Regions from separate parts of the Modicisalibacter sp. genome, predicted to be linked through region 3. Evidence: predicted binding sites of a transcription regulator. Region 3 holds the regulator's gene; each other region holds the start of a gene.
The links. The regulator sigma-54, encoded in region 3, starts transcription at its own class of promoters, with help from an activator protein. The targets are predictions, from matches to a motif close to TGGCACNNNNNTTGCTNT.
Positions count from the first base shown of each region.

Region 1 (7,423 bases), on a different contig from region 3:
CGCGCCAGCAGCACCGCGGCCAGCGGCAGGAAGGCCACGTCGAGCGTCGCCACGCCCGCCGCCGGCAGCCCGCCGGGAAAAGCGATCGCCAGCCGCGCCGCCAGCCAGAGGACGGCGAGCCCCAGCAGCGGCCAGCCGGAGAGGCCCGGCCGGCCGGTCCAGTTCTGCACCGCGGTGAGCAGGAAGCCCACCACCACCGCCGCGGCAAAGCCGAACAGCATCTCGTGCGGGTGCCACCACATCAGGCCGCCGTAGGGGGCGAGCCATACGTGACCGTTCCACACCCCGCCCCACACCAGCATCGCCAGCAGGCCGAAGGCCGCGGCGAGCAGGAAGAAGGGACGAAACGCCAGCCGCCACAGCGGCATGCGGCGCGCCAGGACAGACGAGTCGTGCATCGGGCGCTCCCGGTCAGCCGGCCTGCAGCGGCCGCGAGGGGCCGAAGTGTTCGTAGTGGCGCCGCTCGCCGGGCACGCCCAGGCTGTCCAGGGCGTGATCGACGGCGGTCATGAAGCCCTGCGGCCCCACGAAGTAGCACTCCGGTTCGCCCTCGGGCAGATAACGCGCCAGCAGCTCGCGATTGACGCGGCCGATGTGGTCGGCCCTGTCGTCGTCCTCGCGGCCCCGCTCGTAGAGCGTCACCGAGGTCAGGTGGTCGGCATGCTCGCGGGCCAGGGCCGCCAGCTCGTCGGCGAAGGCGTGGTGGGCGCGCTCCTGGGCGGCGTGCAGGTAGACCACCCGGCGCCCCTGCTCCAGCGCCCGGCAGGCCATGGGCAGCATCGGCGTCTGCCCCACCCCGCCGCTGATCAGCATCACCGGCGTCGAGGCCTCGTCGAGCGTCAGCTGCCCCGAGGGCTGCAGCAGCTCCAGCGTGTCGCCGACGGCCAGGCGGTCATGGAAGTACTCGCTGACCCGGCCGCCCGTCTCGCGCTTGATCGAGATCCGGTAAGTCTTGCCGTTGGGCGTGCCGGACAGGCTGTAGTGACGATAGACGGGCTCGCCGTCGATGCTCAGCTTGACGCCGATGAACTGCCCCGGCTCGAAATCCGCCACCGGCCCGCCGTCGACCGGCTCGAGCACGAAGGAGCGGATGACCCGGCTCTCCTGACGCGTCTCGGCGATGCGGAAGGTGCGCGTGCCCTGCCAGCCGCCGGGACGCGCGGCGAACTCATGGTAGGCTTCCGCCTCCAGATCGATCAGCAGGTCGGCCAGCTCCTGATAGAGCGCGCCCCAGGCATCGGCGATCTCGGGGGTCACGGCATCGCCCAGCACCTCGCCGATGGCCGCCATCAGGCATTCGCCGACGATCGGGTACTGGTCGGGCTGAATCCCCAGCGAGACGTGCTTGCTGACCACCGTGGCCAGCACCTCGCGGGCCTTGTCCGGTTCCTTGCGCATCTGCACGTAGGCCAGCACCGCGCTGGCCAGCACCCGGGGCTGGCCGCCGTCGGCCTGGTGGGTCTGATTGAACAGCGGAACGACCTCCGGGTAACGCTCGAACATCAGCGGATAAAAACGTTTCGTGATCGCGTCGAGATGCTCGGCCACCACGGGAGCGGTTGCCTCGATCAGGCTTTCCTGCTGGTCCGTCAACATGTTGAACCCCTTTGATGTTTCGATTGGTCAGGCATGAGCCTGATTACAGGTGTAGCAACCCATGTGCCCGCCTTCAAAACGGTCGCCCGGATGCGGCACTTTGTCGCGAAACGCCTCCAACTAACTGATTTATAAACCATTCAACAATGCCCTTGGGACCTGCCGGCGATTTCGCGGCGATGCCTCCGTGCCGGGACGGTCAAGATGACAGTCTTTTTGCTGTCTTATTGACACTTCTGTCAGGATGACACCCCCTTGGCCGGACCTTGACCCGCACGGCGTTCGCCAGTATCACCAGGCAATTCACGCCAATCGGCAGCAGTGCATAACGCCAGACTGGTTCGTGCCGGCTCTCGAACGGGGCGACCGGGAGATCGTGCCCTGGGCACCGGTGTTCGGCTGCCCCGTCCACCCGGCCTATTCACGCGACAAGGCACCACCTCGGCGCGAGCAATCGCTGTCTACGTGGCGAATCAGCAGCGCCGATGGAGCAGGCTTGACCACCCCAGACCGGCCCCTGTTCGGCGGGGTTAACGGTGGCGTCGACGCCACCGGCAGCTTTCGCAATTCCGCAGAGATCTCACCGACATGACAAGACCCGCCATACGAATCGATCGCGCCGCCGCCGACTTCTTTCCCGGCTACTTTGCCGTCGCCATGGCCACCGGCGCGCTCTCGATCGCGGCGCATCTTCTGCAGATCGAGGCGATAGCGCGGGCCTTTTTCTACATCAATGTTGCGGCCTATCTGGTGCTTTTCGGCCTGCTTCTCGTCCGCATCATTCGGCATCCTCATCGCCTGGTCGCCGACATGCACTCGCATTCGCGGGGCCCGGGATTTTTCACCCTGATTCCCGGCACCTGCATCCTCGGCGCCCAGATGCAGCTCATCGCCCACTCGCCCCCCATGGCCGACATGCTTCTCGGCCTCGGCATGCTGTCATGGCTGGTCGTGATGTACTGGTTCTTCATCGCCGTCATCGTGCACCCCAGAAAGCCCAGCCTGCGCAACGGCATCAACGGTTCCTGGCTGCTCGCGTCCGTGGCGACCCACTCGCTGGCCATCCTGTGCACGCTGATCGAGTGGCCGGAGGCGTGGCGAACACTCGCCCTGCTGGCCGCCCTGTGCCTGTTCCTGGTCGGCTGCATGCTCTATCTGGTGATCATCCCCATCATCTTCTACCGCCTGACCTTCGTGGCCCTCGACGTGACGCTGCTCTCGCCCCCCTACTGGATCAACATGGGCGCCATGGCCATCGCCACCCTGTCGGGCGCCGGGCTCATGCTCACCCTGCCCCACGTGCCGTCGTTGAGCGACTTTCTGCCGTTCATCAGGGGCATCACGCTGTTCATGTGGGCATCGGCCACCTGGTGGATCCCGCTGCTGCTGGGCCTGTCGGCCTGGCGCTACCTGATCGCGCGCCATCCCCTGCGTTACGACCCCCAGTACTGGAGCATCGTCTTCCCGATCGCCATGTACACCGCCGCCACCGCGCGCCTGGGCGAGGCGCTGGCGATGCCGGCGCTGCTCGTGCTGCCCCATCTTTCCCTCTGGGCCGCGCTCGCCGTGTGGATCGGCACGGCCATCGGCATGCTGACGGCACGCAGAAATCAGCGTGCCCAGGGCAGCCCGTCGAACGACTGAACGACGCTCTTAAAGCAACACAGGGGCATCGGAAAGCCCCAGCCGGCTTCGTGTCGCAACAGACAGGTGCTGGCAATGCTCGAAGAGCCAGTCTGCAAAATCATCGCCATCCATGATCTGAATGCCATCCTTCTCGGCCAAGGCCTCGACACCCTCGTCGACAATGGCTGTCGTGATCAGCCAGCGCTGGGCATCATCCTCATCGATTGCCGCAAGCTGGCGAACACCATGATCGTCCGTCACTCCCTTGTGATGCTTTACCTGGATAAGGAGCTTCGAGGGGTTGAACCGATCCTTTCGGTAAGCTTCGATGTCGGCATCGGCAATACCTTCATAGTGACGCTTGCTGGGTCGATGAACGTCATACCCTTCTAGTTTCAAAAGCTCCATCACCAGCATTTCCAGCCCATTTCCACCCCCGGAAAGGAAAGTGCTGCCCTGCTGTATGCGCTTCAGGAGCGACTTCTTGAAGGCCTCGACTGCTTCGCCGTTTTCGGCCTCATGCTGCCCGCTTATATCGCTGAAGCCACCAGCTTCGAGACGGGCATAGAGCGTTTCCAGCTCATCCGAAAACTCATCCAGCGATGCGACGGCTATGCGTATTTTCAGACGCGTTTCAAGGGCGGTAGAAAGATCGTCACGAGGGATACGCTTGACCGTACCGTCCTCTCCGCGTAAAAACCTCACTCCGACCCGATTTTCCCCGTAGGCGATATCCTGCGCAAAGCTCTTCTCCCCGGTGGCTCGGGCAAGCAGTATGGCGCGAGCCACCGGGACCACTATCAGGTCATCGGCGCAAATATTGAAGAAGCGCCGAATCTGATTGCCCTTCCTGCCGATCTCGATTCCCCGGTCATGGAAAGATGCCATCAGGGACTCTGCAGACGAGTGCTCCGAGAAGTTCATTTGCGACCAGCCATAACCCACCTGGTCCATTCTCGTCAGCTCAAGCGGGCTTCTCACCAATATCACTCTGGGCACAGCACTGTCCTTTCTTGATTGCAGTATGGCGCCAGGCCACCAGAGGCCTGGCATTGCTCCTTCCTCAACGCACCAGGTCCATCAGCTTGTCGTAGGAATCCACCACATCGTACTTCACCTTCGCCGTGGCGATGGTGTCGAAGAACGCCGTGGCACACTTGATCTTGGCCTGCTCGATTTCACGCAGCTCCAGCGATGACATGCTGCCCTTGGTCTCGGCCACGAAGTAGACGTGCTTGACGGCATTCTCGTTGAAAGCGATGGCCCAGTCGGGGTTGTAGTTGCCCACCGGGGTCGGGATGAAGAAGCTTTTCGGCAGCTTGGCGTAGACGACCACTTCCTTGCCGGTATCGAGTTCTTCGACGAAGTCCCGTTCGATCCTGGAGTCTGTCACCACGTAGTCGAAGACATGGCGCTTGGCCTTGTAGGCCCGATCCAGCTGGTTCTCCGACTTCTCGATGGTGAAGATTTCCTGGCTGTGCTGCTCGTTGATGGGGTCGTAGCTGATGTGCTTAACCACCATGGTGGCCTTCTGCTCGTTGATCAGCCTGGCGGCCTGGGCCATGAAGTCCTCGGGATTCATCTGATACTGCTTGAAGGTTCTGGGCTGGATCTTGGAGAGAATCGCCGCGATGGTACGCCGCGTCAGCTGTGTGGCCTCGGCCAGACGGCCGATCAGATCGTACTGGACCGCCGAATGCAGCGAGCCGTCATGCTTGACCCGCTCGCTCTCGTTGACGGTGAAGGCCTGCCCGCTGGTCAGGTCCTGGTAGCTGGCTTCCGCCTTCTGGGTGCCACGTTCCACCTGGTATTCCAGGCGCTTAACGCTGAGCTTCAGATCCAGGTAGCCCACGCATTTCTCGATCAGCTCATTGGAATCGAAGCTGACCGAGTACGCCGCCTTGCGGTTGATGCGCTCCCAGAGCTCCTGAAATTCCTTCTTGTGGAAGTTGTCGTTGAGCGGGTTCCGCTTGGCCTTGCGGCCGTCATCAATGTGCGGCAGCTGGGCGTTGCTGAAGACGCTGTCGATCAGCTGGAAGACCTGCTGTGCATGGGGCTGCAGCGTCTCCGGCAGCTCGGCAAGGGTGCCGTCCTCCTTGGCCTGGTGGTAAGCCTCGGTGATGTGGTCGGCGCTATCCGTGTAGTCGTTCTTGAGCAGGTAACGGTAGATCTCCTTGGCCATGGCGGGCGTGACCTCTACTTCCCCCTCATCCGACACAAGGAGCTTGCCGGTGAAGTAGGCCTCGTCGGCGACCCGCGGACGCTCGGAGAGCTCGTTGCTGATGTCGCGCTGCAAGGCGGTGACAAAGTCCTTGTAGCTCTCGCTGGCAACCACCGTCAGCTCGTTGATGTCGTGCACCGTCAGCGGGTCGTCCATGCGCTCGCCGAGCTGGTTGACCGCCAGGCGCAGGCCGCGCCCCACCTCCTGGCGCCGGGAGATGGTGTTGTCGCTGTGCTTCAGCGTGCAGATGACGAACACGTTGGGGTTGTCCCAGCCCTCCCGCAGGGCGGAGTGGGAGAAGATGAAGCGCGTGGGCTCCTCGAAGGAAAGCAGGCGCTCCTTGTCCTTCAGGATCAGATCGTAGGCATCGACATCGTCCGTCTCGGTCGAGCGTGCCTTGGTCTTGGGGTCGACGAGGCGCTTGGACTTCTTGTCGATGGAGAAGTAGCCGTTGTGAGTGTCCGAGACGTCGATGCCCTTCAGGTAACGGTTGTACGCGCTGTCTTCCAGGGTCAGCACCTGGTTGAGCTGGTGGTTGTACTCTTCCTCGAAGATCCGGGCGTATTCGCCCAGCACCTCACCACCCTCATCGTACTGGCGGTACTTGGCCACCTCGTCGATGAAGAACAGCGTGAGCACCTTGACCCCCTGGGAGAACAGCCGCTGTTCCTTCTTGAAGTGCGCCTTGACCGCCTCGCGAATCTGGATCCGGCGCAGCGCCTGCTCGGTGACATCGACGGTCACCTCCCCGGCAGTGAGCTCGACACCGTTGGTGAAGCTGAGCTGATCGACCCGCGCGTCGATCTCCGAGACGACGAACCCCTTGTACTGATCCAGCCCATCCGAGAGCTCATACAGGTTGTCGCCCTTGCCGAGCTTGCGGCGCTTGCGCTTCACGCCGCCGGCCGACTTCACTTCGTACTCGATCCAGGCCACCGGGGGCTTGTTCCTGGCTGTCTCGATATTTTCCAGGTAGAGGTAGGCATCGGTGCCGGTGAGGCCCTTGGTGGTGACACCATGCACCGAGATCTTCTTCACCAGCTTCTGGTTGTAGGCGTCCAGGGCATCCAGGCGGTGAATCTTGTTGTAGGTCGTCTTGTGGGTCGCCGAATAGCGCACGATGAACAGCGGGTTGAACTCGCTCAGTGAGCTGAGCGTCTTGCCCCCTTCCATCTTCTGCGGCTCATCGAGGAACAGGATCGGCCGGTTGGCCTTGATGACGTCGATGGGGCGGCGCGACTGGAAATCGTCCAGCTCATCGTAGATGCGGCGGTTGTCGGCACCACGGGAGTTGAAGGCCTGCACGTTGATGACCATCACGCTGATGCCGGCATCCGAGGAGAAGCTTTCCAGGTTGTGCAGCTGCTTCGAGTTGTAGATGAAGAAGCGCGCCTTCTCCCCGTAGCTCTCCAGGAAATGGTCGGCGGTGATCTGCAGCGACTTGTAGACCCCCTCGCGGATGGCAATGCTGGGCACCACCACGATGAACTTGCTCCAGCCGTAGCGCTGCTTCAGCTCGAACATGCTCTTCAGATAGACGTAGGTCTTGCCGGTGCCGGTCTCCATCTCCACGTCCAGGTTGTAGGGGCAGCCGGTCTTGTCATCCTTCTTCAGGCCGTCGGAGAGCGGCAGGTTCTGGCGGCGCTGCACGGTCCGGATATTGTTCAGCAGATCCAGCTCCGTCAGCTCCAGCGCGGCGTTCTTGAAGCCGGCGTCGTCGGGGTCTGGCGAGGCGTAGAGGTCACGCTGCAGCGGCTGCGCCAGGGGGGCTGCCTCGCCCGGATCGATGCGATAGCGGATACCACTACTGAAGGGCTGGCCGGCAAAGCAGTCCGCCAGTGCCTCGACGGCCCGCGTCTGGTATTCCTGGGTCTTGAACTTGAGCTTCATAGCAACCCTCTGTGACCTTCTCTCTGCACGCTCTCTGCAAGAAAGCAACCGCAGGGAAATATAAACCTTTGATTTTCAAAAAATAACGTC
Region 1 is NZ_JBSREH010000020.1:1,049-8,471, forward strand. Features, by position in the region: gene ACTCB7_RS07060 (NnrS family protein) at 1-398, opposite strand, end outside; gene hmpA (NO-inducible flavohemoprotein) at 412-1,596, opposite strand; gene ACTCB7_RS07070 (tellurite resistance/C4-dicarboxylate transporter family protein) at 2,185-3,240, shown strand; gene ACTCB7_RS07075 (restriction endonuclease) at 3,250-4,176, opposite strand; gene ACTCB7_RS07080 (type III restriction-modification system endonuclease) at 4,286-7,333, opposite strand; gene ACTCB7_RS07085 (RNA-binding domain-containing protein) at 7,422-7,423, opposite strand, start outside.
Region 1: a site for sigma-54 is predicted at 1,648-1,665, ahead of hmpA (NO-inducible flavohemoprotein). Genes of this name have one in related genera too.

Region 2 (7,423 bases), on a different contig from region 3:
AGAAGGCCTGGGCCTGCTGGCGCTGGTTGAGGCGCATGATCAGCGCCGCCAGCAGCGGGTCGTCGCTGCCGGTGATCATCAGACGATCCGCCAGCACGCCGTGGTGGCAGGACTCCAGGATCCACTGCTCCACCAGCCGCCGGGGAAACAGCCACTTGCCGGTGACCTTGGTGGAGGGAATGGCGCCCTCGCTGGCCAGCTGGTAGATCTTCTTCTCGTTGAGGTGCAGCAGTTCGGCGACCTGATGCACGGTCAGAAACGGCGAGGCGGCGGTCTCACTCATCGGAGCCCCTTGCACGACGTGGCGAACGATCCCCCGGGCGCGGCGCCGGCATGGCGTCGAGGTGCAGCCGCGCCAGGTCGTCGACGACCTGGAAGTGGCGCCCCTTGGCCCGTGCCACCAGCAGCACGCCGAAGCGCCGCGCCAGCTCGACGCCCTTCTGGGTCATCCCCGAGCGCGACACCAGCACGCTGATGCCCATCTGCGCCACCTTGAGCACCATCTCGGAGGTCAGCCGCCCGGTGGTGTAGAAGATGTCCGCCTCGCCCAGCTCGGCGTCCTCGGCCGGGCCCTCGCCCAGCGCCGCCAGCCACTGCCGGCCGGCGAGGGTGTCCACCGCGTTGTGCCGCCCCACGTCCTCGACGAAGCCCAGCACGCGATCCTGACGGCACAGCGCGCAGCCGTGCACGGCCCCTGCATTGCGGTAGGTCTCGTTGAACGCCTTGAGGTTCTCGAGCAGGCGATACAGCACCGACTGTGACAGCGGCGTGCGCGGCAACGGGTTCAGGTCGGTGGCGTCCAGCAGGCGCCCGAACACCGTGCCCTGCCCGCAGCCGGTGGTCACCGTGCGCTGTGCCAGCCGGTCATCGAGATCCTCGGGCAGCGCCCGGGTGACCACCGCCGCGGCCTCCACGTCCCAGTCCACCTGCAGCACCTCGACGTCCTCGGCGCGGGTCAGCAGCCCCTGATTGCGCAGGTAGCCCAGCACCAGCGCTTCCGGCTCGGCCCCCAGCGTCATCAGGGTGACGATCTCGCGGCGATTCAGGTACACGGTCAGCGCCCGCTCGGCGGCGATCGCCTGGCGACGCGGCTCGCCGTACTCATCGGTCACGGTGATCTCGACCGTGGTCGGCCTGCGCGCCCGGCTCAACACGATAGTGGCCATGCGTTGCTCCTTTCGGTTTGCCGACAGGATACTCAAAGCGCCACCGACCTGCGCAAGCAAAATCCCCGGGCAGGCAGAGCCCTCGCGGTTAGTGCCGCCAAGGGCTGATCCGCCGACAGGTCTACGAGGGGGCGCTGTGGACCCCTCCATGGGCGCTACCTACGCCATCCATGGCGTAGGACCCCCTCTTCGACCTGTCCCCGGCGCCCTTGCCGGGGACAACGACGATTACCCTGACCGGACAGGCCCGCTCCGACGGGTTTCCCGCACCGTCAGGCACGGCGCTTGCAAGCAATTGCGGCACGTTGGCGCACGGCAACCCGCCAGCCCCGACAGCACAGGATCCCCGCAACCAGGAGGCCAGCACCCCCATGGCGACCGACGACAACCTGCGACACGTCAGCCTCGAGCTGACCTGCCGGACCCGCGAGATCAAGGGCTTCACGTCCCGGTCCTGGCACATCACCGCCCTGGGCTGTCACGACCGCGGCCCGCATGTGCTGCCGCTGACGCTGTTCCTCACCGAGCGCACGGCCTATCGCTTCAACCTCGAGTCCCGTCAGCCGCGGCTGTTCGTGCGCTGCGAGGCCGGCGACGACACCCTGACACCGCGCGAGGTCACCGCCAGCCAGGAGGTCGCCGCCAACTGGATGGACGGCGAGACGCAGGTCCTCGACGCCCCCATGCCGCCGGCGATTCATGCCTGGATCGAGGCCTACCTGGCACGCCACGGCGAACGCATCGATGCCGGACGCAAGAAGAAGCGCGCGGGTGCCGGCCGCGCGCGTCAGGAGTGACGCCATGAGCTTCATGAACCGCTGGTCGCAGCGCAAGCGCAGCCAGGGCGAGGAACACCCCGCCCCGACCGATGAAACAACGCCGGACGTGACAACCGAGGAAACCGACGCCGCCCCGACCGGTGCCGCCGCGCTGATTCCCGGCTACGACCCGCAGCGTCCACTGGACGAGCAGCTGCCCGACCCCGACACGCTCGGCGCCGGCGACGACTTCCGCGCCTTCCTGCTGCCCGGCGTCGGCGACCTGCTCAAGCGACGCGCGCTGCGGCGCCTGTTCAAGGTCGGCAACTACAACGTGCGCGACGGCCTCAACGACTACGACGACGACTACACGACCCTGAAGAGCCTGGCGCCGGAAGCCGGAGAACGCATCCGCCAGTGGCTGCGCCGCGATGCCGAGCAGGCCGAGCCACAGGCGGTCCCCGCCACCCCCGAAACGGCCGCGGAGACACCCGACGCCGACACGACCCCGGCCGGGTCCCCCGACGACACCGATGCCCGCGCTCCCGCGGACGGGGAAACTGCCGCGCCTGCCGACGGTGACGAAAAGACACCAAATGACCCAGTCCGGCATCCGAGTGAGTCAACTTGACCCACACGCACGACCGGCGGGCCCGAAACACTCCCATATCTTGCCCGGTCCCCCCTTCGTTTGCAGCGGGAATGGGAACCCCGCCTGCAATGGAAAACGCCAGATAACCGGACCCGACGCAGATCGGGCCGCCGCCACCCGTGTGGCAGGCACAAGACCGTGGCAAGACCGACACGCTGATGAGGTGACATGCCCCAGTTCATCGATACGCGGGCGCTGAACGACGACGCCCGCAATGCCGCCGCCCGCGAGGCCGCCCTGCAACAGGTGTCCTGGCCGCGCAACCTGGCCCCCGCCACCGTGAGCTACACCAGCCACGGTCACGTGGCCCTCGTCGGCCCGGCCGAGGCGATCGGCCCGGCCGCCCGGGCGCTCGCCGACAGCGAACTCGCCAGCCTCACCCTGGTCGCGACCCGCCACGCGGCACAGAACACGGTCGCCGACATTCCCGGCGCCCATGCCGTCGCCTGCGCCGCACCGCAGCTGGAGGGCCACCTGGGCGCCTTCCACCTGACCGCCCGCGACGGCGGGGAGTCGCTGGCCCGGGCGACCATCGGCCGCGATCATTTCGACGCCGTGCTCGACCTGGGCACCCCGCCGCTGCTGGGACACGACCTGCCGCCACCCGGCTACTATCGTGTCGGGACGCGCGCCGGCACGGACATGCCCCTGGCGGATGCCCTGGCGGCGCTGCGCGAGTGCGTCGGCGACTTCGAGAAGCCGCGCTACTTCCAGATCGACAGCGACCTCTGCGCCCATGCCGGCCGCGGCCAGACCGGCTGCACCCGCTGTCTCGAGGTGTGCCCGGCCGATGCGATCTCGAGCCTCAAGCAGGAGATCGTCATCGACCCGTTCCGCTGTCACGGCGCGGGCAGCTGCACCAGCGTGTGCCCCACCGGCGCCATCCGTTACGCCCTGCCCGCCCCCGAGAGCCTGGACGCCTACATCGCCCGCCTGCTGGCGACCTATCACGCCGAGGGCGGCGAGACGGCGGTGGTGCGTTTCCTCGACCAGGAAACCCATGGCGCCGAAACCGATACGGCCGCGGGCCATGTGCTCGACATCCCCCTCGAGGAGATCGGCGCCGCCGGGCTCGACCACTGGCTGGGTGCTATCGCCCGCGGCGCCGGGGAGGTGCGGGTGGTGCTGCGCGACGGCCTGCCGCCGTCGCTGGCGCGACTGGTCCGCGACCAGTATGCCCAGGCCCGCATCATGCTCGAGGCGCTGGGCCACGACACGCGCCGCCTGACCCTGATCGCCGACGGCGACACCGACGCCCGCGATGCCCTGCCGATCCTGACGCCGCTGGCCGGCCGCCTGGAGGGCGAGCGCCCCACCGCCAAGCGCGAGGCGCTCAACGCCGTCCTCGACTTCCTCGCCGACCACGGCACGCCCGCCGTGGCACGAGTGCCCATGCCCGAGGGCGCGCCCTTCGGCACCCTGGCCATCGACGCCGACCACTGCACGCTGTGCATGGCCTGCGTGGCGGTCTGCCCGACTCGCGCACTCTCCACCACCGGGGACACACCGAGCCTGCACTTCCAGGAAAGCGCCTGCGTGCAGTGCGGCCTGTGCGAGAGCGCCTGTCCGGAACAGGTCATCCAGCTCGAGCCGGGGTTCCTGGCCACGCCCGAGGCGCGCCACCGCGTCGAGACGGTCAAGGAAGAAGCCCCCTTCGAGTGCATCAGTTGCGGCAAGGCCTTCGCCACCGCCAGCACCATCGCCTCGATCAAGGAAAAGCTGGCCGCGCACCCGTACTTCGCCGGCGACGCCATCAAGCGCCTGGAGATGTGCGAGGACTGCCGCGTCAAGGACATCTGGCACGACCTGGCGCGTGACCCCAATGCTCAGTTGAAGGTGTGACCATGACAACGCCCGAGTCCCTCGCCATGGCCGACGCCACCGACACGAGCACCGACGTCGCGGAGCGCAATGCCCTGCGCGCCGACATCTACCGGCTGCTGGCACGCCTGGTCCGCGAGGCCCCCAACGCCGAACTGCTGGACTTCCTCGCCGGTCTCGAGCCGGATGACGAGAACTCGCCGCTCAAGCGCCACTGGGCCTCGCTGTCGCTGGCCGCTCGCCATGCCCGGGTCGAGACCCTGCACGACGTCCACTTCGGCCTGCTCGTCGGCGTCATCCAGGGCGAGCTGGTGCCCTACGCCTCCTGGTACCTGACCGGCTCGCTGATGGAGATGCCGCTGGTCGCGCTGCGCCAGGACCTCGCCCGGCTGGGCTTCGAGCGCGCCGAGCACGTCAAGGAGCCCGAGGACCACTTCTCGGCGATGTGCGAGGTGATGGCCATGCTCATCGACGCCGGCGACGCCGCCCAGGCGGCCTTCTTCCAGCGTCACCTCGCCCCCTGGGCGCTGCGCTTCATGCAGGACCTGGCCCGCGTCGAGTCGCCGTTCTACGCCGGCGTCGGCGCGCTGGGCGAGGCCTTCCTCGCCCGCGAGAACGCTCAGCTGCCTCTCGACCCCGATACCCGGGTCGTGATGGTTTCGCCATCCGCCGCTTCGTCCGACGACGAGGCCGGCGATTCATGAACCCCGTACACCGCCGCTCGAACGGCGATACCCGGTACGCAATGAACCAAGGAGTTGCCCCATGAAAGAGCCGAACAGCCCCGCCCGGCGTCGCTTCCTGCGCAACATCGGCATTGGCACGGCTACCGCCGGCGCGGCGGTGGCCGTGGGTCACGTCACCCTGGCCCAGGCCCAGTCGGACGAGTCGGACACGCCCGACGGCCATGAAACGAAATACCGTGAAACCGACCACATCAAGGCGTTCTACGCCACCCTGCGCGACTGAACGGTCGTCGGAACCGGAATCGAGGACCCCACCATGCGATTGACTCGAAAATCCTCCCAGCCCACCGGCCAGGACGGGCTGGGCATCAGCCGCCGCCAGTTCCTGCAGCGCAGCGGCGTGGCCACCGGCGGCCTCGCGGCGGCCGGCTTCATGGGCCAGGGCATGATGAAAGCCGCCTCTGCCCAGGAAAAGACCGCCTACTCCGAGGCGCCGGTCGAAACCAAGCGCACCATCTGCTCCCACTGCTCGGTGGGCTGCGGCGTCTATGCCCAGGTGCAGAACGGCGTCTGGACCGGCCAGGAACCCGCCTTCGACCACCCCATCAACCGCGGTGCACACTGTGCCAAGGGCGCGTCGCTGCGCGAGCACGGGCACTCCACCCGGCGCCTCAAGTACCCGATGAAGCTCGTCGGCGGCAAGTGGCAGCGTCTCGAGTGGGACCAGGCGATCAACGAGATCGGCGACAAGGTGCTGGAGCTGCGCGACCAGTACGGCCCGGACAGCGTCTACTGGCTGGGCTCGGCCAAGTTCAACAATGAACAGGCCTACCTGATGCGCAAGCTGGCGGCGCTGTGGGGCACCAACAACACCGACCACCAGGCACGCATCTGTCACTCCACCACCGTGGCGGGCGTGGCCAATACCTGGGGCTACGGTGCCATGACCAACTCGCTGAACGACATCCACTTCAGCAAGGCGATCCTGTTCATCGGCTCCAACCCCAGCGAAGCGCACCCGGTGGCCATGCAGCACATCCTGCACGCCAAGGAGCGCAACCAGGCCCAGGTCATCGTCGTCGACCCGCGCTTCACCCGTACCGCCGCCAAGGCCGACAAGTACGTGCGGCTGCGCCCGGGTTCCGACGTCGCCTACATCTGGGGCCTGCTCTGGCACATCTTCGAGAACGGCTGGGAAGACACCCAGTACATCGAGCAGCGCGTGTTCGGCATGGACGACGTGCGCCAGGAAGTGGCCCAGTACACCCCCGACGTGGTCGAGCGCATCACCGGCGTGGGCGAGGCCGACATGCGCGACGTCGCCCGGCGCATCAGCGAGAACCGCCCCGGCTGCGTGGTGTGGTGCATGGGCGGCACCCAGCACACCACCGGCAACAACAACACCCGCGCGTACTGCATCCTCGAGCTGGCGCTGGGCAACATCGGCGTCTCCGGCGGCGGTGCCAACATCTTCCGCGGTCACGACAACGTCCAGGGTGCCACCGACCTGGGGCTGATGTCGCACTCGCTGCCCGGCTACTACGGCTTGAGCGAAGGCGCCTGGCGCCACTGGGCCAAGGTCTGGAACGTCGACTACGAGTGGATCAAGAACCGCTTCGACCAGACCGAGTACAACGGCGACCTGCCGATGCACTCCAACGGCATCACCGTCTCGCGCTGGATCGACGGCGTGCTGGAGGACGACGCGAACATCGCCCAGCGCAGCAGCCTCAAGGCCATGTTCTACTGGGGCCACGCGGTCAACTCGCAGACCCGCGGCCCGGAAATGAAGAAGGCCATGAGCCAGCTCGAGCTGATGGTGGTGGTCGACCCGTATCCCACGGTCGCCGCCGTCATGAACGACCGCACCGACGGCGTCTACCTGCTGCCGGCGGCCACCCAGTTCGAGAACACCGGCAGCGTGACGGCCACCAACCGTTCCATCCAGTGGCGGGATCAGGTCATCGAACCGATGTTCGACTCCAAGCCCGACCACGAGATCATGTACCTGCTGTCCAGGAAGCTGGGCTTCGCCGACGAGTTCACCCGCAACATCGCCGTCGAGAACAACCGTCCGGCCATCGACGACGTGCTGCGCGAGATCAACGCCGGCATGTGGACCGTGGGCTACACCGGCCAGAGCCCGGAGCGCCTGCGCCAGCACCAGCAGAACTGGCACACCTTCAACTTCGACACCCTCAAGGGCGAGGGCGGCCCCGCCGACGGCGAGTTCTACGGCCTGCCGTGGCCCTGCTGGGGCACCGCCGAGTTCAAGCACCCTGGCACGCCGCTGCTCTATGACATGAGCAAGCCCGTCAAGGAAGGCGGCCTCACCTTCCG
Region 2 is NZ_JBSREH010000014.1:58,181-65,603, forward strand. Features, by position in the region: gene ACTCB7_RS05220 (helix-turn-helix transcriptional regulator) at 1-283, opposite strand, end outside; gene ACTCB7_RS05225 (formate dehydrogenase accessory sulfurtransferase FdhD) at 276-1,166, opposite strand; gene ACTCB7_RS05230 (DUF3305 domain-containing protein) at 1,538-1,963, shown strand; gene ACTCB7_RS05235 (DUF3306 domain-containing protein) at 1,968-2,555, shown strand; gene ACTCB7_RS05240 (4Fe-4S binding protein) at 2,745-4,418, shown strand; gene ACTCB7_RS05245 (TorD/DmsD family molecular chaperone) at 4,421-5,101, shown strand; gene ACTCB7_RS05250 (twin-arginine translocation pathway signal) at 5,163-5,366, shown strand; gene ACTCB7_RS05255 (formate dehydrogenase subunit alpha) at 5,400-7,423, shown strand, end outside.
Region 2: a site for sigma-54 is predicted at 1,441-1,458, ahead of ACTCB7_RS05230 (DUF3305 domain-containing protein). Genes of this name have one in related genera too.

Region 3 (7,423 bases):
CATCTTAGCATTGCCTTAACGGGGGCAGGCAGCCCCGGCGTATCGACGACGTCGGTTCATTGCTCCTCGTCGAAGCGTGCCTCGAAGAGCGCCTGGAGGGCGTCCAGGGCTTCCTCGGCCTGGGGGCCTTCCGCCTCGATGGTCAGGCAGGTGCCGCAGGGGGCGGCGAGCATCAGCAGCGACATGATGTTGGCGGCATCGCCGCAGCGGGTCTGATGATGGACGATGATCCGCGCTTCGTAGCCCTGACAGCACTGGACGAGCTTGGTGGCGGCGCGGGCGTGCAGGCCGCGCTTGTTGGTCAGGGTCAGTTCACGGCTCGGCACGGGACGCCCCCACGGCGGTGTTGATGCCCAGCTCCCGATGGCGTAGCCGCACCTGATAGTGTTCGGCGAAGACTGCGGCGAGGCGCTCGGTGAGATAGACCGAGCGGTGCTGGCCGCCGGTGCAGCCGACGGCCACGGTCAGGTAGCTGCGGTTGCTGGCTTGGTAGGCCGGCAGCCAGCGCTCCAGCCAGGCGCGGATGTCGTCATGCATGGCGGTGACTTCCGGGTAGCCTTCGAGGAAGTCGACGATTTCCGGGTCGCGGCCGTTGAACTGGCGCAGCCGCGGGTCCCAGTAGGGGTTGGGCAGGCAGCGGGCATCGAAGACGATATCGGCGTCGAGCGGCACGCCGCGCTTGAAGCCGAAGGACTCGAAGGTCAGGGTCAGCTGGCCGCTGCGGTGATGGGCGACCTGCTCGGCGATGCGCCCGCGCAGCTCGTGCACCGACAGCTGCGAGGTGTCGATGACGAGGTCGGCGAGGTCGCGGATGCCCGACAGTGCCTGTTCCTCGGATTCGACGGCTTCCGCGAGGGTCATCTCGCTGTCCCGGGTCAGCGGGTGGCGCCGCCGCGTGGCCGAGTAGCGCTCGAGCAGGATCTTGTCCTCGGAGGTCAGGTAGACCACCTGGCAGTCGAGGCCGCGGGCGCGCAGCGTTTCCAGCAGCCCGGGAAAGCGTTCGAGGGCGGTGGGCACGTTGCGGGCATCGATGCTCACGGCAATATTGGAGCGGCGGGTGTCGTCCTGTCGGAGTTCATCGATCAGGGGGTCGAGGAGCATGGCCGGCAGGTTGTCGATGGCATAGAAGCCCAGGTCCTCGAGGGCCTGGAGGGCGATCGACTTGCCGGACCCGGAACGACCGCTGATGATCACGAGCTGCATCGCGGCGGCTCTCCTGGTGGCGGTGGAACGAGAAGCGCGACTAGCCGAGCGTCTCGCCGGATGTGCCTTCCTGGCGGCGAATGGCGTCGAGCAGGGTCTCGTAGAGCTCGCGCTGACTTTCGCTGTGACGCAGACGGCTGCGGATGTCGGCGTCGTTCATGATGCCGGCCACCTGGCCCAGCAGGGCGAGGTGAGTGTCGTCCGCTTCCTCGGGCACCAGCAGCACGAAGATCAGGTCGACCGGCTCGCCGTCGACGGCATCGAAGTCGATGGGTTCCTGCAGCTTGAGGAAGCCGGCGATCGGCGCCTTGCAGTGAGGGTTGCGCGCATGGGGGATCGCCACGCCGTTGCCGATCCCGGTGCTGCCCAGCCGCTCGCGGCCGATCAGGCGGCTGAAGACTTCCTGGCTGTCCAGGCTCGGCGTGTTCTGCGCGATGAAGGTGCTGAAGAATTCCAGCACGCGCTTCTTGCTCCCCCCGGGCACCGCGAAGAGCGTGCGCTCGGGGGGCAGGATGGCTTCCAGTGTCATGATGGGCGGAGTCAGCGGGCCCCGGCGCCTTGCGCGCGGGCCTGGGCCTTTTCCTTGTGCTTGACGAGCTGGCGATCGAGCTTGTCGGCCAGAGCGTCGATGGCGGCGTACATGTCGCCATTCTCGGCTTCGGCATGCAAGTCGGCACCGGCGGCGTGAAGGGTGCAGGCAGCCTGGTGGCGTTCCTTCTCGACCGAGAGGGTTACCTGAACGGTCGTGATGTTGTCGTAATGACGCTCGAGACGCGTCAGTTTCTCGTTGACGTAGTCACGCAATGCATCTGTCAGTTCGACATGATGGCCGGTGATATTCGCTTGCATGGACACGCTCCTGTTCCGGCGAGTGGTGGCTCGATTGTAACCCTTTTTGCAGCTTAGCAAACCCCTGTGAGAGGGCCGACGTGAAGATGGTTCGGACCCTGTCGATCAGGACGCTTCTGCGCCCCTTCAGGCTAGTCGCTTGCGCTCGCTGGAGGAAGGGATCCCCATGGCCTCGCGATACTTGGCGACGGTGCGGCGAGCCACCTTGATGCCGTCCGCGGCGAGCAGGTCGACCAGCTTGCTGTCGGAGAGCGGCTTGCGGGGCGGTTCCTCGCCGATCAGCTTCTTGAGCCGGGCGCGGATCGCGGTGCTGGAATGCGCATCGCCCTCGCCGCCGACATGGCTCGAGAAGAAGTACTTGAGCTCGAAGACGCCGCGTGGCGTGTGGATGAACTTCTGGGTGGTCACCCGCGAGATGGTGGATTCGTGCATTTCCACCGCCTGTGCGATGTCGGCCAGGATCAGGGGCTTCATGGATTCCTCGCCGTGGTCGAGGAAGTCCAGTTGCCGGGTCATGATCTCGCGCCCGACCTTGAGCAGGGTGTCGTTGCGGCTGGAGAGGCTCTTGATCAGCCAGCGCGCCTCCTGCAGGTGCTGCTTCATGAAAGTGTTGTCGTCGCTCTTGTCGGCGCGGCGAATCAGGGCGGCATAGTCGGGCTGGATGCGCAGGCGGGGCAGGGCTTCGGGGTTGAGCTCGATGCGCCAGCCTTCGTGCGAGTGGCGTGCCACCAGATCGGGAATCACGTAGTCGTTGCCGGTGGCGTCGAAGGCCTGGCCGGGACGCGGATCGAGGGTACGGATCAGCGCGATCACGCTGTCGAGCTGGTCGTCATCGAGCCGCAGCCGGCGCTTGAGCAGCTTGCGGTCGTCGCCGGCCAGGGCCTCGAGGAACTGCCGCACCAGTCGCCGGGCCTGAGGGAGCAGGGGCGTGTCGTCGGGCAGGACGCCGAGCTGTAAAAGCAGGCATTCGCGCAGGTCGCGGGCCAGGGCGCCGGTGGGCTCGAACTGCTGAAGGCGCATCAGTACCGCTTCCACCTCTGGGGCGCGCAGCCCCTCGAGGCCCTGGGCGCGCAGCCCGTCGACGAGACTGTCTAGGGGGGCGGCCAGGTAGCCGTCGGCGTCGACGGCGTCGATCAGGGTTTCGGCGATGATGCGTTCGCGCTCGTTCAGGTCGGCCATGGCGAGCTGCCAGGTGAGGTGGTCCTGAAGGCTTTCCCCGGCGGCATTGCGTTCGAGATCCGGCCCCTCGTCGCTGCGACTGCCGGAAGCCATGTCCTGATAGGTGTCGGACCAGTCGCTGTCGACGGCCAGCTCATCCGGGATGTCCTGGTTCCAGTCGTCCTCGGCCGCATCGCTGACGGCGGTCTCGCCGAACTCCTCCTCCATCTCGAGCATGGGGTTGGACTCGAGCGCCTGCTGAATTTCCTGGCGGAGGTCCAGCGTCGACAGCTGCAGCAACTGGATGGCCTGCTGCAGCTGGGGCGTCATGGTCAGCTGCGTGCCGACCCGGAGCTGCAACGTGGGTTTCATAGCCATGACGTGCCTACTTCGCTGACGGATTCGGGGATACCGTATCCCGCCCCCTCACGGCTTGCAAGTAGTTAAGCAATAACCGTGCCACGAAGCGCCGTAACGGTCGAGGGTTTCGTCGGAAGGAGGGTCAGAGCCGGAATTCGTGGCCCAGGTAGACTTCGCGTACCTTCTCGCTGGCCAGGATCGCCTCGGCGCTACCTTCGGCGATGATCTGGCCGTCGCCGACGATGTAGGCCTTGTCGCAGATGTCCAGCGTCTCGCGGACGTTGTGGTCGGTGATGAGGATGCCGATGCCGCGGTCGCGCAGCTGGCGGATGATGCTCTTTATCTCGCCCACCGAGATGGGGTCGACGCCGGCAAAGGGTTCATCGAGCAGGATGAAGGCCGGTTCGGTGGCCAGCGAGCGAGCGATTTCCACGCGGCGGCGCTCGCCGCCGGACAGGCTCATGCCCGTGTTGTCGCGAATGTGATCGATATGGAACTCCTCGAGCAGTTGCTCGAGGAGTTTCCTGCGCCCCGCCTTGTCGAGATCCCGGCGAGTCTCGAGGATGGCCATGATGTTGTCGGCCACCGAGAGCTTGCGGAAGATCGAGGCCTCCTGGGGCAGGTAGCCGATCCCGGCGCGGGCGCGCTGGTGCATGGGGGCGCGGCTCAGGTCCAGATCGTCGATGGTCACCTCGCCGGCGTCGGCGCGCACCAGACCGACGATCATGTAGAACGAGGTGGTCTTGCCCGCCCCGTTGGGGCCGAGCAGGCCGACGATGCTGCCCTGGCCGATGGTCAGGCTGATGTCCTGGACCACGCGGCGGTTCTTGTAGCTCTTGGCGAGATGGCGGGCGACAAGGGTCTTCATGGTCATCCTCAGGACGGCGGGTTCACGGCGACGACTTGGGGGTCAGGGTCATGCGGACCCGCTGGCCGTCGCTGCCCTGCGCCTTGGAGCGGGCCTGGACCTTGCGGCTGTCGAGATAGTACTCGACATAGGCGCCGTTGAAGGTGTCGCGGGCCTGGTGAAGCTCGGCGTTGCCGATCAGTTCGACCCGGCGTTCGGCGGCATGATAGATGACGGTGTCGCCCCAGCCCTTCACCAGTTGGTCGTCGGGGGCCGGGCGCTGTTCCAGATAGGCGCGCTGCGTGTCGCCGGTGGCGGTGACCCGGGTCACCTCGCCCTGGTCGTTGCGCGCGATCTCGACGCGTTCGGCCTCGAGCACCATGCTGCCCTGGGTCAGGTTGACGTCGCCGGTGTAGACGGCGGTACCGGCACGGTCATCGAGGTCAAGGCGGTCCGCCGCCACGTTGATGGGCTGGCGGGCATCGCTCTCCAGGGCCGAGACGCCGGGGGCGAACAAGGCCAGTGCGGTCAGGCCGAGGCCGGCAAGATAGGGGCGCATCAGGTTCCTCCCTGTGGGCTGATCGGCGGATGAAAGCCTTGAACGTCGCCGTTCAGGCGCATGCGGCCGGTGTCGATCCAGGCGTCGAGCCGATCGCCGCTGACCCGTTGGCGATACTGGCGCAGCGTGGCGCGACTGTCGCTCCAGGCGTGGTAGGTATCGGCATCGTAATGGAGCACATCACTGGTTGCCTGCCAGCCTTCTTCCGGCGCCCGGAGCCTGGCATGGCCGATGAGTACCAGCGGGTTGCCGCCAGCCTCCAGCCTACCCTTGTCGGCGGTGGCAAGCCAGGTGCGACCCTGCTTGTCGTCCAGGCGGGCCCGCGGGGTCTCCAGGCGGGTGACGTCGTCCCCGGGGGTGTGCTCGATGCGCGGCGTGGTCAGGTACTGATAGGCTCGGCCCGTGGCGTCGAAGCGAGTGAGGCGGGCGTTTTCCAGATAGTAGTCCGGTTCCCCGGTCTCGCCCGTCGGAACCGGGCCGGGCAGGCCCACGTCGCGTTGGTCGATGAGCGTCAGCACGCCGCCCAGGCCGAGCAGTAGCAGGCCCAGCAGCAGGGTGGAAAGGCGCCGGCGCGACAGGGTCATGGCGTCAGCCCTGCCCGTGGAGATAGGTATCGAGCACCGAGGCCCAGTGCCCCTGAAGCTCGAGCAGGCCGTCGCAGATCTCGCGCACCGCGCCGTTCCCGCCGGAGCGAGCGGTGACCCAGTCGGCGTGGCGGCGAATGTAGTCCGGCGCGTTGGGCACGCTGATGCCGAGACCGGCGCGCTGAATGGGCGCCAGGTCGGGCAGGTCGTCGCCGCAGTAGGCCGCCTGCTGCCAGGTCAGTCCCAGCGTGTCGAGCAGCTGGCGCAGCAGGTCGAGCTTGGCGTCGTTGCCCTGGAAGACGTGCTCGATGCCCAGGGCGGCGGCGCGACGGCTGACCATGGGCGATGTGCGTCCGGTGATCAGAGCGACCTCGATGCCTGCCTGGCGCAGCAGCTTGATGCCCTGACCGTCCTGGGTGTTGAAGCTCTTGATCTCTTGGCCGTCGGACTGGAAGTGCAGCCGCCCGTCGGTCATCACGCCATCCACGTCGAGGGCCAGCAGTCGGACGTGCCGAGCGCATTCCACGAGCCGGGGATGGTTGAGGCGCGGGTCGAGAGCCATGGCGTTCTCCTCGTGTCGGTGGACGTGATGGGCCGGTTCGGTTCAGATCACGCCGCTGGCCAGCAAATCGTGCATGTGCAGGGCGCCGACCGGTCGCTCGTCGGCGTCGACCACCGCCAGGGCGGTGATGCGATTGTCTTCCATGAGCTTGACGGCCTCGGCGGCCAGCACGTGGCCGTGAGTCCGCTTGCCACCCCGGGTCATCACCGCCTCGACGCGCAGGTCATGAAGGTTGGTGTGCTGGTCGAGGGTGCGGCGCAGGTCACCGTCGGTGAAGACGCCGCAGAGCCGGCCGTCGGCGTCGATCACACAGGTGAAGCCCAGCCCCTTGCGGGTGATTTCCAGCAGGGCGTCACGCAGCGGGCTGCCGAGCGCCACGCAGGGCAGTCGCTCGCCGGTGTGCATCAGGTCCTCGACCTTGAGCAGCAGGCGACGGCCGAGGGTGCCGCCGGGATGCGACAGGGCGAAATCCTCGGCGGTGAAGCCGCGCGCCTCGAGCAGGGCCACGGCCAGGGCGTCGCCCAAGGCCAGGGCGGCGGTGGTCGAGGCGGTGGGGGCGAGGTCCAGGGGGCAGGCCTCGCGAGTCACGCCGGCATCGAGATGCGCCTGGGCGTAGCGGGCCAGCGTGGAGCCCGGCCGACCGGTCATGCTGATCAATGGAGCGCCCATGCGCTTGAGCAGCGGCAGCAGGGCCGTGACCTCGTCCGTTTCGCCGGAGTTCGACAGGGCGAGCACCACGTCACGCGAGGTGATCATGCCCAGGTCGCCGTGGCTGGCCTCACCGGGGTGCACGAAGAAGGCCGGCGTGCCGGTGCTGGCCAGAGTGGCGGCGATCTTGCGGGCGACATGGCCGGACTTGCCCATGCCGGTGACCACGACACGCCCCTCGCAGGCCAGCATCAGGCGACAGGCCGTGTCGAAGTCGTCCGAGAGCTTGCCTTCGAGCGCGGCGATGGCCTGCTGTTCGATGTGCAGGGTGCGACGTGCGCTGTCACGAAAGGCGAACTGGGGATCGGTGGTCATGGCGTAATCGTCGGTGCCGGTCGAAGCGGTGGATGTTCGATTCAAGGGGGTGCGGGTGAACGGTCGCCCATTAAACGGGTTGCGCGTGGGGCTTGCAAGCGTCGTCCGAGAGGGATGGCGGCGGTAATATTAGTTAGGATACAATGTTCGATAATTTTCGGCCATTACCATTAGGTTGTGCTGATGAATGACTCGTTGCTCGTCGATGTGGAAGGCCTGCATTTCTCACGCGGCGAGAAGGAAATCTTTCGCGGTCTCGATCTGCAGGTCCCCCGGGG
Region 3 is NZ_JBSREH010000041.1:86,022-93,444, forward strand. Features, by position in the region: gene ACTCB7_RS12495 (HPr family phosphocarrier protein) at 57-326, opposite strand; gene rapZ (RNase adapter RapZ) at 313-1,203, opposite strand; gene ptsN (PTS IIA-like nitrogen regulatory protein PtsN) at 1,244-1,732, opposite strand; gene hpf (ribosome hibernation-promoting factor, HPF/YfiA family) at 1,744-2,052, opposite strand; gene ACTCB7_RS12515 (RNA polymerase factor sigma-54) at 2,179-3,588, opposite strand; gene lptB (LPS export ABC transporter ATP-binding protein) at 3,713-4,438, opposite strand; gene lptA (lipopolysaccharide transport periplasmic protein LptA) at 4,461-4,976, opposite strand; gene lptC (LPS export ABC transporter periplasmic protein LptC) at 4,976-5,560, opposite strand; gene ACTCB7_RS12535 (KdsC family phosphatase) at 5,565-6,122, opposite strand; gene ACTCB7_RS12540 (KpsF/GutQ family sugar-phosphate isomerase) at 6,165-7,145, opposite strand; gene ACTCB7_RS12545 (ABC transporter ATP-binding protein) at 7,329-7,423, shown strand, end outside.